DNA from 4 places in the Hoeflea sp. AS60 genome. Region 4 is predicted to be linked to each of the others. Evidence: predicted binding sites of a transcription regulator. Region 4 holds the regulator's gene; each other region holds the start of a gene.
What was found. The regulator LexA, encoded in region 4, represses DNA repair genes until DNA is damaged. The targets are predictions, from matches to a motif close to TGTTCNNNNTGTGTTCNG.
Positions count from the first base shown of each region.

Region 1: a site for LexA is predicted at 1,067-1,084, ahead of recA (recombinase RecA). Genes of this name have one in related genera too.
Region 2: a site for LexA is predicted at 1,089-1,106, ahead of uvrA (excinuclease ABC subunit UvrA). Genes of this name have one in related genera too.
Region 3: a site for LexA is predicted at 1,842-1,859, ahead of WNZ14_RS05890 (YifB family Mg chelatase-like AAA ATPase). Genes of this name have one in related genera too.

Region 1 is NZ_JBBMQP010000002.1:416,421-419,689, forward strand. It holds gene WNZ14_RS12265 (PfkB family carbohydrate kinase) at 16-966, opposite strand; gene recA (recombinase RecA) at 1,211-2,305, shown strand; gene alaS (alanine--tRNA ligase) at 2,522-3,269, shown strand, end outside.
Region 2 is NZ_JBBMQP010000002.1:693,364-696,632, reverse strand. It holds gene WNZ14_RS13630 (cupin domain-containing protein) at 1-378, opposite strand, end outside; gene WNZ14_RS13625 (single-stranded DNA-binding protein) at 446-970, opposite strand; gene uvrA (excinuclease ABC subunit UvrA) at 1,381-3,269, shown strand, end outside.
Region 3 is NZ_JBBMQP010000001.1:1,276,447-1,279,715, reverse strand. It holds gene gshB (glutathione synthase) at 1-491, shown strand, start outside; gene WNZ14_RS05900 (YciI family protein) at 517-819, opposite strand; gene WNZ14_RS05895 (outer membrane beta-barrel protein) at 912-1,634, opposite strand; gene WNZ14_RS05890 (YifB family Mg chelatase-like AAA ATPase) at 1,952-3,269, shown strand, end outside.
Region 4 is NZ_JBBMQP010000002.1:1,013,151-1,016,419, reverse strand. It holds gene WNZ14_RS15115 (ComEC/Rec2 family competence protein) at 1-1,224, shown strand, start outside; gene lexA (transcriptional repressor LexA) at 1,253-1,969, opposite strand; gene WNZ14_RS15105 (helix-turn-helix domain-containing protein) at 2,548-3,269, opposite strand, start outside.

The DNA of each region.
Region 1 (3,269 bases), 600 kb from region 4:
CCTGAAAGCTGGGGTCTAGGTTTGCGCTGGCTTTGGCATGGCGGCAAGCGCCTGAGCAAGCAGGTCTCGCGACAAATCCGGCCGCACCGGACCGCGGATGCCTGCCGTCAGCCGTGCCAGAGCGATGCCACGCGTCAGATTGACCTCGATAGCACCGCCCGAAAGCAGGCCATCAAGATAGCCCGAGGCGAGCGCATCACCGGCGCCGATGACATCCTGAAGGCTGTCCAGCCCGGGTGGCAGAAGCGTTATTGTATGGGTGCCGGAACGATCGGTAGCAAAGGCTGCCACCGCTCCGGCGCCTGCGCTCACCAGCCCACCGCGCAATCCGCTACGGGTGAGCAGCGTGAGCCATTGCTCCGGGGTTTGTACATCCGTCCCGGTCAGGGCTGCGGCCTCGGCTGTGTTCATCGCCAGACAGCTGATCTTTGAAAAGCTTGTGCGCCAGCGAACCACTTTGGCAGGAGAGACCGCGATGACGGCAAGTGGCACGTCAAAGTCTGATGCGGCATCAGCGAGTGCCACCAAAGCGCTTTCGGGCAGATTGGAGTCGGCCAGCAGCAGATCGGCCGCAGCCAGCCGCTTGCGCAGCCGCGAGCTCAGAAGTCGTCGCGCCGGAACCTGATTGTAAAGCGCCATGTCGGCAAGCGCCGTCACCAGATTTCCATTGGGCTCGAGGATCGCCGAATAGCTCGGCGTTGTGCGATCGAGAAAGGTGAGGGGGCAATCCTCAATGCCTGCGTCTTCGGCTGCCCGGGCGACCAGATCTGCCGCAGCGTCGCCGCCGCGGGGTGCGACAAGCGCGACCTGGTGGCCAAGGCGTGCGAGATTGCGCGCTGCGTTGAAGGCGCCACCGCCAGCCTCGGTTTCCCAGTGGCCCGGGTTGGAGGCGCCGGTCTTGTGCGGGCTCGACAACCAGCCCTTGCGGTCGATATGGGCGCCGCCAATCGCCAGAATTCGCGCCATGCCTATATCTCCTTGACCAGTACGCCTGGGCGAATCGCGGAACCGCAGGATGGGCACGAAAGAGTGCTATGGGTGAGCTGGTCGGATTTCAGCATCGTGAAAAAACAAAAAAAGAACACGGTCTCGTTTATCATTTCTTTTCAGTGCCTTGACTGGGTCTTGCGCATGCGGAACAAATAGGGTACAAATTAGACAAACGAGCACTCATTGCTTGCTGCGGCACGATAACCTAAAGGTGAACGAAATGGCACAGAACTCTTTGCGACTGGTAGAGGAAAAATCCGTGGATAAAAGCAAGGCGCTCGACGCCGCACTTTCCCAGATCGAACGTTCGTTCGGCAAGGGCTCTATCATGAAGCTCGGCGCCAATGAAGGTGTGGTCGAGATCGAAACTGTTCCAACCGGTTCTCTGGGTCTCGACATTGCGCTTGGCATCGGAGGTTTGCCGCGCGGCCGGGTGATCGAGATTTTCGGACCGGAAAGCTCGGGCAAGACCACGCTCGCACTGCAGACCATTGCCGAAGCACAGAAGAAGGGCGGCATTTGCGGCTTTATCGACGCTGAACACGCGCTCGACCCGGTCTATGCCCGCAAGCTCGGCGTCGATCTCGAGAGCCTTCTGATTTCGCAGCCCGACAATGGCGAGCAGGCGCTCGAGATTACCGATACGCTGGTGCGCTCCGGCGCTATCGACGTGCTGGTCATCGATTCGGTGGCGGCGCTGACGCCGCGCGCGGAAATCGAAGGCGAGATGGGCGACAGCCTTCCCGGCCTGCAGGCGCGCCTGATGAGCCAGGCGCTGCGCAAGCTGACCGCGTCGATCTCGCGCTCGAACTGCATGGTGATCTTCATCAACCAGATCCGCATGAAGATCGGGGTGATGTTCGGTTCGCCTGAAACCACCACTGGCGGCAATGCGCTGAAATTCTACGCCTCCGTGCGGCTTGATATCCGCCGCATCGGTTCGGTCAAGGACCGCGACGAGGTGGTGGGCAACCAGACCCGGGTCAAGGTTGTCAAGAACAAGATGGCACCGCCCTTCAAGCAGGTCGAATTCGACATCATGTATGGCGAAGGCGTTTCCAAGGTCGGCGAGTTGATCGATCTGGGCGTCAAGGCCGGGATTGTCGAGAAATCCGGTGCCTGGTTCTCCTACAACAGTCAGCGGTTGGGCCAGGGACGCGAGAACTCGAAGCAGTTCCTGAGGGACAATCCGGTGCTGGCTGACGAAATCGAGTTGTCGCTGCGCCAGAATGCCGGGCTGATTGCCGAGAAGTTCCTGGATGAGGACCGCAGCGCGGGTGAGGATGACGACACGCCAGATAGCGCTGAAATGTAGATCTTTTCGACGCTCTTGATGATGGTTTCAAACCGGCCGTCGGTCCTCAAGCGGACTGACGGCCGGTTTTCCTTTGATTGCAGGGGCTCTGGCGTCTGGACAGGCATTCGGGCGAGCGATAAAAGCGGCGGTCCGTCAGTGGCACGACGGATCTGAAAACGGTGCCCCCGAAACGGTTCCAAGTGCACTGCCTGCCTATCAGACAAAGGGTTGATCATGAGTGGCGTGAATGAAATCCGGTCGGCGTTTCTCGACTATTTCAAGAAGAACGGGCACGAAGTTGTGGCCTCCAGCCCGCTGGTGCCGCGCAACGACCCGACACTGATGTTCACCAATGCGGGCATGGTGCAGTTCAAGAACGTGTTTACCGGTCTCGAACAGCGTCCCTACACTACGGCGACAACCTCGCAGAAGTGCGTGCGCGCCGGTGGCAAGCACAATGACCTCGACAATGTCGGTTATACCGCGCGCCACCACACCTTCTTCGAGATGCTCGGCAATTTCTCCTTTGGCGACTATTTCAAGGAGCGCGCCATCGAGCTTGCCTGGAATCTGCTGACCAAGGATTTCGGGATCAACAAAGAGCGTCTGCTGGTTACGGTTTACCACACAGACGACGATGCATTCGACCTGTGGCGCAAGATCGCCGGTATCCCGGAAAACCGTATCATCCGGATCCCGACCAATGACAATTTCTGGGCGATGGGCGACACCGGGCCGTGCGGACCATGCTCGGAGATCTTCTATGATCATGGCGACCACATTTGGGGCGGACCTCCCGGTTCAGCTGATGAGGATGGCGACCGGTTCATCGAGATCTGGAACCTGGTTTTCATGCAGTTTGAACAGACCGCTGATGAACGGCTTGATCTGCCGCGGCCATCGATCGACACCGGCATGGGCCTCGAGCGCATCGCGGCTCTCCTGCAGGGCAAGCACGACAATTACGATATCGACCTGTTCC
Region 2 (3,269 bases), 320 kb from region 4:
TTTCACGATCGACGGCATGAACTGCTCGAAGCCGCCGGGCATGAACATGTTGAGCAAGCCCACCTCTGCATCGCTCCGGTTTTCGAAATCATGCATGATGCCTGCGGGAATACGCAGGAAACTTCCCTTTGTCAGCGTCCGCCACTCGTCGCCGACGAGGAAACAGGCCGTGCCTTCCAGCACGTAGAAGATCTCCTCGTTGGCTTCGTGCAGGTGGGCGCCCGGACCGGTGCAGTGTGGCTCCAGCCACCACTCCGATATCGCGTAGCGGTCGCCGCTTTCACCATGGTCGGCCTTGAAGACCGCACGCATGCGGCCCATCGCGTAGGCACGGCCATCACCGGGACCAAGTTCCAGCACATCTTTGTCGGTCACCATGTGCCTGGTCTCCCATGGCTACGGGCCGGATATCGGAAGCGGTGCCGAACCGTCACGGCGCGGTGCCTCAGAACGGAATGTCGTCGTCGAGATCGCGGGACGATCCGCCACCGCCACCGCCGCCAAAGCCACCGCTGGAACCACCACGGTCACCGCCGGATGACGATCCGCCGCCAAAATCACCGCCGCCGCCATAGTCGCCGCCACGGCTGACGCCACCGCCACCGCCGCCGCCTTCATTGCGGCCGTCGAGCATGGTCAGGTTGCCGTTGAAGCCCTGCAGCACCACTTCGGTCGAATACTTGTCCTGGCCCGACTGATCGGTCCATTTGCGGGTCTGCAGCGCACCCTCGATATAAACCTTCGAGCCCTTCTTGAGATAGCTTTCCGCGATCTTGCACAGACCTTCATTGAAGATCACAACCCGGTGCCATTCGGTCTTTTCACGCCGCTCGCCCGAATTCTTGTCGCGCCAGCTTTCCGATGTCGCAATCGACAGATTGGCGATCGGCCGACCATCCTGGGTCCGCTTGATATCCGGGTCTGCGCCCAGATTTCCAATGAGAATGACCTTGTTGACGCTGCCCGCCATGATGTTTCACCTTCCAACACTTCAGGCGGCCTCGCGCCGCCCCGTCCAAATCGATTTGCACCTTACAGGATCAGCCTTCCGCCCGTCATCCGGGTGGAGACAATCCACAGGCCTTTTTTGTTCTTTCTTTGTTCTAGTATTCGTGTCAGTTTCTGTCAAGAGATTCGGTTTTCACACAAGCAACCACCCCTGCGGTGTCTCGACATTGCCGGTTAGGTGCTTATGTATGGATCTGGTCTGTCCCGGAACCATATAAGAAGTCCGGTGTTCCTCAGGGGCAGCGTATTTTTGCGGGATGCGATCAGATGCCTCAATCGGGGAAATCGAACCTGCGAGGCTAACAGGTAATTGAGCGATCCAGGCGCCTTTTCGAGAGCGCACCGGACACTCCACGGCAAATCGGCGGCGTCATGACTGAACTCAAATCGATCACCATTCGCGGAGCCCGCGAGCACAATCTCAAAAACGTTGATCTCGATCTGCCGCGTAACAGCCTCATCGTGATGACAGGGCTTTCGGGATCCGGCAAATCCTCGCTGGCATTCGACACCATCTATGCAGAGGGCCAGCGCCGCTATGTCGAAAGCCTTTCGGCTTACGCGCGGCAGTTCCTCGAGATGATGCAAAAGCCCGATGTCGACCAGATCGACGGCTTGTCGCCGGCGATTTCCATCGAGCAGAAAACCACCAGCCGCAACCCGCGCTCCACCGTCGGCACGGTCACCGAAATCTACGATTACATGCGGCTTTTGTTTGCCCGCGTCGGCGTGCCCTATTCGCCCGCCACCGGCCTGCCGATCGAAAGCCAGACCGTCAGCCAGATGGTCGACCGCGTGCTGGAGCTCGAAGAAGGCACGCGGCTTTACATTCTTGCGCCGGTGGTGCGGGGCCGCAAGGGCGAGTACCGCAAGGAACTGGCCGAGTTCATGAAGAAGGGCTACCAGCGGGTCAAGATCGACGGTCAGTATTACGAGATCGCCGATGCGCCGACGCTTGACAAGAAATACAAGCACGACATCGACATCGTCGTTGACCGCATCGTGGTGCGCCCCGACATCGCCGCCCGGCTGGCCGACAGCATGGAGACCTGCCTGCGGCTGGCAGATGGTTTGGCGATCGCCGAATTCGCCGACAAACCGCTGCCGGATGCCGAAACCTCGGCCGGCGGCTCGGCCAACAAGTCGCTGAACGAAACCCATGAACGCGTGCTGTTCTCGGAAAAGTTCGCCTGCCCGGTTTCCGGCTTCACCATCTCCGAGATCGAGCCGCGGCTGTTTTCGTTCAACAACCCGCACGGCGCCTGCCCGACCTGCGATGGTCTCGGCACCCAGAAGAAGATCGATGAGGCGCTGATCATCCCCGAGCCGAACCTGACCTTGCGCGGCGGCGCAGTTGCGCCCTGGGCCAAGTCAAGTTCGCCCTATTACACCCAGACGCTCGAGGCGCTGGGCAAGCATTTCGGCTTCAAGCTCGGCGACCGCTGGGACGAACTGCCGGTCAAGGGCCAGAACGCCATCCTGCGCGGCACCGAGGAGAAGATCGCCTTCAAATATGATGACGGCCTGCGCTCCTACACAACGTCCAAGAACTTTGAAGGCATCATTCCCAATCTCGAGCGGCGCTGGAAGGAAACCGACAGCGCCTGGGCGCGCGAGGAAATCGAGCGCTACATGTCGAACGCGCCCTGCCCGGCCTGTGACGGCTACCGGCTCAAGCCCGAGGCGCGCGCCGTCAAGATCAATGGCTGCCACATCGGCGAAGTCACCGAGCTGTCAATCCGTGTTGCCGGCGAATGGTTCAACGACCTGCCGGAGCATCTCAATGAGCAGCAGAACCATATCGCTGTGCGCATCCTCAAGGAGATCCGCGACCGGCTGACATTCCTCAACGATGTCGGGCTCGACTATCTGACGCTGTCGCGCAATTCCGGCTCCTTGTCGGGTGGCGAAAGCCAGCGCATCCGGCTGGCCTCGCAGATCGGCTCCGGCCTGACCGGCGTGCTCTACGTGCTCGACGAGCCCTCGATCGGCCTGCACCAGCGCGACAATGCGCGTTTGCTTGAAACGCTGAAGCACCTGCGCGACATCGGCAACACCGTGATCGTCGTCGAGCATGACGAGGACGCGATCCTGACCGCCGACTACGTGGTCGATATCGGCCCCTATGCCGGCATCCATGGCGGCGAGATCATTGCTAAAGGATCGCCCGCCGACATCATGGCAAATCCGCGCTCGATCACCGGCAAATATCTCTCCGGCGAGCTCGAAGTGCTGGTCCCGACCGAACGCAGAAAGCCCAA
Region 3 (3,269 bases), on a different contig from region 4:
GCGCCGAAGTCGGCGACATGATCCTGAAGCCGCTCTACGGCAATGGTGGCGCAGGCGTGTTCCATATCAAGCCGGATGACCGCAACATGACGTCGCTTCTGGAAATGTTTGCGCAGATGTACCGCGAGCCGTTCATCGCGCAGGAATATCTGCCCAAGGTCCGGGCCGGCGACAAGCGCATCATCCTGATCGACGGCGAGCCGGTGGGCGCGATCAACCGGGTGCCGGCCGAGCACGATTCCCGCTCGAACATGCATGTCGGCGGCCGCGCCGAGCACAGCGAGCTGACGGCCCGCGAGCAGGAAATCTGCGCTCGCATCGGCCCGTCGCTGAAAGCCCGCGGCTTCATCCTGGTCGGTATCGACATCATCGGCGACCTGATGACAGAGATCAACGTGACCTCGCCGACAGGCCTGCGCGAAATCCGCAATTTCGGCGGCCCGGATGTGGCCTCGCTGTTCTGGGACGCGGTCGAATCCAAGCGGCACTAAAACCGGAGACGTGCGGGACCGCGCCCTATCTCAGCGCGGCGGCGACATTGCCGGGATCAAATTCGGTGATCCGGTATTTCGCCACGCCGGCCATGTGAAACGGATCGCCGGTGATCAGCGCCTCGATATCGGCCACCGACCGGCCGCGGGCGATGATGACACCGCCGGTGCGCGGAACCTTTGCGCCCGAGGCCAGGAACAGGCCCGAGGCATAGTTGCGCTCGATGAAAGTCATATGCGGCGCCACCAGCGGATCAATGGTTTCAAGCGCGGTGATGTAGGTGATATCGATGACGAAAAGATGCTCGCCATCCTTGAGAAAGGCCATTCTGCTGCTCCGTCCCGGACTGAATGCAAAACAAAATCCGGTCTAGAGCCGAATCCCCCGGACACCGCCCGGAATACGGCCTTTCACGTAGTTCAGTTTCCGCTAAATTTGTACCCCAACCGGGCAACAATCATGTGCACATTGCGAGATTTGTCGTTGAAGACGTAAGGTGCCGTATTGCCGAGATTGATGCTGGCGCTGCCGAGACGGGCATAATCATATTCGAGACCAAGGGTCCAGTTACTGGCAACCGCGTGTTCCACACCTGCTCCAAGCGCAAAGCCGGAGCGCCAGGCCGAATTGCTTCCAGCGCCCAACGAACCAACACTATCTGCCACGCTGGTGCTGACTTTCGCACCGGCATAGCCGGCTTTCGCGTAAAGCAGCGTCTGGTCAAAGGTGTAGCCAACCCGTGCAGTCGCCAGCAGCAGCATCAGGATTTTCGATACGAAAACATCGTCACCCGCGCTGCCCGTCAGATTGGGCGGCAGAGTGCCGCCGCCGCTGATACCGGCTCCAAAGGCAGAGAGTTCCGCACCATAGAGAAAACGGTCTTGCTGGAAATTCAACCCGACATGGGCGCCACCCAGCAGGCCGGACCGAGTGTAGCCAAGGCTATCTCCGACCCCGAAGTCAGTCCAGTTCAGCGCCGGATCGCTGACCGTGTTGGTCAGGTTTGTCTTGCTCCGTGCGCCACCGAGGTCGACACCTATGTAATAGCCGCTCCAGTCATGGGGCGCGCCATCGGCTGCGACGGCAGCTTGCGTTGAAACTGAAAGTACAACGGCAACCGCAGTCATCAATGAACGATACATGGCTGGCTCTCCCTGCTCAGGTAGAGAACCCGCCTTTGCGGGATGGTGCCCCCCCGTCGCATCGGCCTTGGTAGATACCCATTGTCGAACATTAGCAAACACAGCAGCCAATCTCTGTGCATTCTCCCATATGACAATCGTGACGACGTTCTCAGACTACAACCCAACACAACCGCATTCCCTTTAATGGTGCAATTGTTGCCGTATTGTTCTTGTTTTAGTCCGCATGCCGTGTTTAAGTAAATCGAGATCGCGCATAACGGGAAACTTCGGTTGACCGGCGCGGGTGGGCAGGCAACATGAAGGGGCAGAAGCACATGGTCGCGCGGGTCAGCACGGTTTCTTTCCAGGGCATCGAGGCGGTGCCAGTCGACGTCCAGGTGATGATTGCACCGGGCAAGGTCAACATGCATATCGTCGGGCTGCCCGACAAGGCGGTGGCCGAGAGCCGGGAGCGAGTGCAGGCGGCGCTGCACGCCTCGGGGCTGTCGCTGCCAGCCAAGAAAGTGACCGTCAATCTTGCACCCGCCGACCTGCCCAAGGAAGGCAGCCATTTCGACCTGCCGATCGCGCTCGGGCTGATGGCAGCACTCGGCGCAATTCCGGGCGATGCACTGGATGGCTATGTGGTGCTGGGCGAACTCTCGCTCGACGGCACCATCGCCACGGTTGCGGGCGCCCTGCCCGCGGCAATCGGCGCCAATGCACTCGGCAAGGGGCTGATCTGCCCCGCAGGCAGCGGACCCGAGGCGGCCTGGGCCGGCAAAGAGATCGACATCATCGCGCCGCGCTCGCTGATCGCCATTGCCAATCATTTCCGCGGCACCCAGGTGCTTGCGCGTCCGGTGCCGGCGATGCGTGCAGCACCTGCGAACTTGCCTGACCTGTCGGACATCAAGGGTCAGGAGACCGCCAAGCGGGCGCTTGAGGTGGCGGCGGCTGGAGGGCACAATCTGATCATGGTTGGGCCTCCGGGATCCGGCAAATCCATGCTGGCGGCGAGGCTTCCCTCAATCCTGCCGCCGCTGTCGGCGCCGGAGCTGCTGGAAGTGTCGATGATCCACTCGATTGCGGGCCAACTGGCAGGCGGCAAACTGTCGGATCGGCGGCCGTTCCGGGCGCCGCATCACTCGGCCTCGATGGCGGCTATGGTTGGCGGCGGCCTGCGTGCCCGTCCCGGCGAGGTGTCACTGGCGCACAACGGCATCCTGTTTCTCGACGAGTTCCCTGAATTCACGCCACAGGTACTCGATTCACTGCGCCAGCCGCTGGAGAATGGCGAGAGCGTCATTGCGCGGGCCAATCATCGGGTCAGCTATCCGGCAAATATCCAGCTGATCGCGGCGATGAACCCGTGTCGCTGCGGCATGGCGGGTGAACCGGGGCATACGTGTTCGCGCGGGCCGCGTTGCCAAGCCGATTACCAGGGCCGGATTTCGGGACCGTTGATGGACAGGATCGACATTCGCATCGATGTTCCCGCCGTCACCGCGCAGGACTTGATCAAACCGCAGCCGTCGGAAGGCAGCGCCGATGTCGCAGCGCGCGTGGCGGCAGCGCGCATCATGCAGCAGGCCCGCTACCGCGATCTCGGACGTCCGGATATCCGCACCAATTCACAATGCACGACCTCGC
Region 4 (3,269 bases):
GCGAGCGTGATTATCCTGATATCGCCATCCGCCGTTGTCGGCCCGGGCTTCCAGATGTCCTTTGCAGCCACTGCTGCCCTGATTTCCGCCTATGCCGCGATTGCGCGCAGAGCCGGTAGCAGATCGGAAACAGCTGGTGCCAGGGCTTTCGGATCGCTTCTGCGACGCGGCATTGTTTTTGCAGCCAAGGGTATCCTCGGTCTGGCGATCACTTCGCTCGTGGCAGGCCTCGCGACGGGGCTTTTCTCGGCACATCATTTTCACCGTGTGGCCGGCGGCGGTTTGCTGGCAAATTTGTTGGCCATGCCGCTGGTGACGTTTGTTGTCATGCCCGCGGGCCTTCTGGCGATGTTGATGATGCCATTCGGGCTAGATGCATGGCCATTGAGGCTGATGGGGCAGGGGCTCGAGGGCGTCATCGCCGCAGCCAATTATGTCCATGCTCTCGGCGGCGATGTCAGCGTCGGACAGATCCCGTTGCCGGTTACCTTGATTGCCGGAACAGGGTTTGTGCTCCTGGTGTTTCTGCGGAGCTGGCTGCGCCTGGCGGGCCTTGCCCTGATCGCTATGGGTCTTGGGCTTGCGCTGCCGCAGTTTGCCGGCCGCAGCCCAGATGTCCTTGTCAGCGAAACCGGAGATCTTGTCGGTTTGATCAGCCCGGCAGGCCTTGCAAGCAATGCCGCGCGGCCGTCTGCATTTGTGTTTGGCCAATGGCAGACCGCCATGCGCGGAGCGCCGCATGTCCCTCCAACAAATCTGCAAGGGCTGAAAGAAGCATCGGAACCTGATGCTCCACCGGAAGCCAGCATTCTCGATCAACTGCTCGCGGCAGCCTCAGAGCAACCCTCACACTTCCATTGCGCGAGCCGTGGCGTCTGCGCCGCAGTCCATGCCCAAGCGGCAATTGTGGTGATAGATGAGGCGGCGCTGATCGGCGCAGCGTGTGACCGGGCTGACCTGGTGGTCGTGTCCATCCCGGTCTATCTCGGCACCTGCCGCTCGGGCGCCACGCTGATCACATCCCGAAGCCTGCGCCGGTCTGGGGCACTGGCGATCACCGTCAGCAAAACGGATCAAGCGCAAGCCCTGCAGCCAAGCCGACCGCCACGCCGTCCAAAGAGGCCTCGCTTCTATATGGAGGCTGCCCTGCAAGGTACGATCAGGCCATGGACCGTTCAGCGTTATTACGACTGGCGCACCCGGGCCTTTGATCTGCCCGGATGAGCATCTCACCCGCCATGGCCAAACGGGCCTAGTGGTAACGCCGGATCAGGCCGACAAGCTTGCCCTGAACCTTGACCCGGTCAGGTCCGAAAATCCGGGTTTCATAGGCCGGGTTGGCGGCTTCGAGCGCGATTGAGGCGCCCTTGCGGCGGAACCGCTTCAATGTCGCTTCTTCGTCGTCGACCAGCGCCACGATGATATCGCCGGGATTGGCAGTGGTTATGTTACGGATAACCACCGTATCGCCATCAAAAATGCCGGCCTCGATCATCGAGTCACCTTTGACCTCAAGCGCGTAATGGTCGCCGGGGCCGATCATCTCCGCAGGCACGGTGATGTTGTGGGTGATGTTCTGGATTGCCGAGATCGGCACACCAGCCGCGATTCGGCCCATCATAGGCACTTCTGCAACCTGGGACGGCTCGTCATTGGCAGGTTCGGCACGGCGCACCGGTTCGGGCTGTTTGCCCTGTCCGCCTTCAATCACGCTCGGCGAAAACCCGCGACGCGGCTGCAAATTGGCCTGGTAGCTGTCAGGCAGCTTGATCACTTCCAGCGCGCGCGCCCGGTTCGGAAGGCGTCGGATGAAGCCGCGCTCCTCGAGAGCCGTGATCAACCGGTGAATGCCGGATTTGGACGCAAGATCAAGCGCATCCTTCATCTCGTCGAATGAGGGCGGTATCCCGCTTTCCTTCATCCGTTCGTTGATGAAAAGAAGAAGCTCGTGCTGTTTGCGCGTCAACATAGTTGCAGTACCCCTGCGTGCGGCCCGATCGCCGGTATGAAACAAACCAAGAACCTGACTATCATGTTCTATTTGTGTTCCGCAAGTGGTAAAGAAACAATAAAGGAACATTGGAGGCGCGAAACATAAACGGGAACGGAACGCGAGCGCTGCGGGTCTGCGAATTTCAACGGCAGGCAGCCTAATTGGCTGAAACCATAGCCAAAATGTTGTCTTTGAGCTCGGCATGGTATGGGTGTGGCACGGCGACTTCAGATTGTGAACTAAGCTTCTGATATTTAATCGAATATTTGATTACTGGCTAGGCTTTAGGGCCCATTGCAAGCCATTTCGAACACAAACACATCCGGCGGCCCTGATTGGTTCCGGATCCTGTTGGCCAGGTCAGGTTGTTGGGAACAAAGGGCTTCTTTCCTCGGATTGCCCCGGCAGTCTCTTCCTTTTCCGAATCAAACGCCGCAGGCGCTCGCGGCTGATTTGAATGCGGTTGAAAAATAATTCCGGACAGTCCCAACCAGCCGGGCGAAGTAGTTCTTGCTCGACTGGTGCCGGTTTTTATCGGGTTTCCGGTCCAGTTGTCAAAGGCTGATGCGGACCGGAAGATCGAAGTCATTGTCCTGTTTGACCGCTTCCGCAGCAGCAAATAGCGCCGTCTTGTAAGCGGCAAAATTCTTCTTGAACCGCTCGGTGACGCCGCCTAGCGCCAACGCCACTGGCTGCCCCTGAAGTTCGGCAGGAAGCCTGAGCGCGAGGGTTGAGCCTCCTTCGAGCGGCATGTTTTCCGCATAGGCGTAACCGTTCGACCGTATCTCCGTGATCCGCGCCAGGATCGTCTTGGTCTCCGTTCGCTCAGCAGGGTTCGGCGTAGCGATATTGGCCCGGCGGACGATGTTGTCGATCTTGTCTTCCGGCAAAGTGCTGAGCAGAACCCAACCCGCCGCTGACAGTGTGAGGGGACGCATGAAACCCTCATCGATGTGAAAGCGCAGCGCGTGAATGGATTCCTTGGTGCGGGTATATTGCAGATAAATGTCGTTCTTGGTGCCCAGAAACACGCCCTCGCCGGTGGCCGCGTGCAGATCGTTCAGCGCGTCGATCATCTGCCCGGAGCCGAACATCACCCGCGGAATCCAGTCTCCCAGCGCGGTGAGCTTCGGCGTTGGGAAGTAGTCGCGCGTGCTCCTGTCGAAATTGAGATACCCCAGATTTACCAGGGTCTTGAGCATGACCGTGGTGCTCGACTGCGGATAGCCCAGATCGCTGGCTATCTGCGACATTGATCGCGGCTGTTGCGACAGCT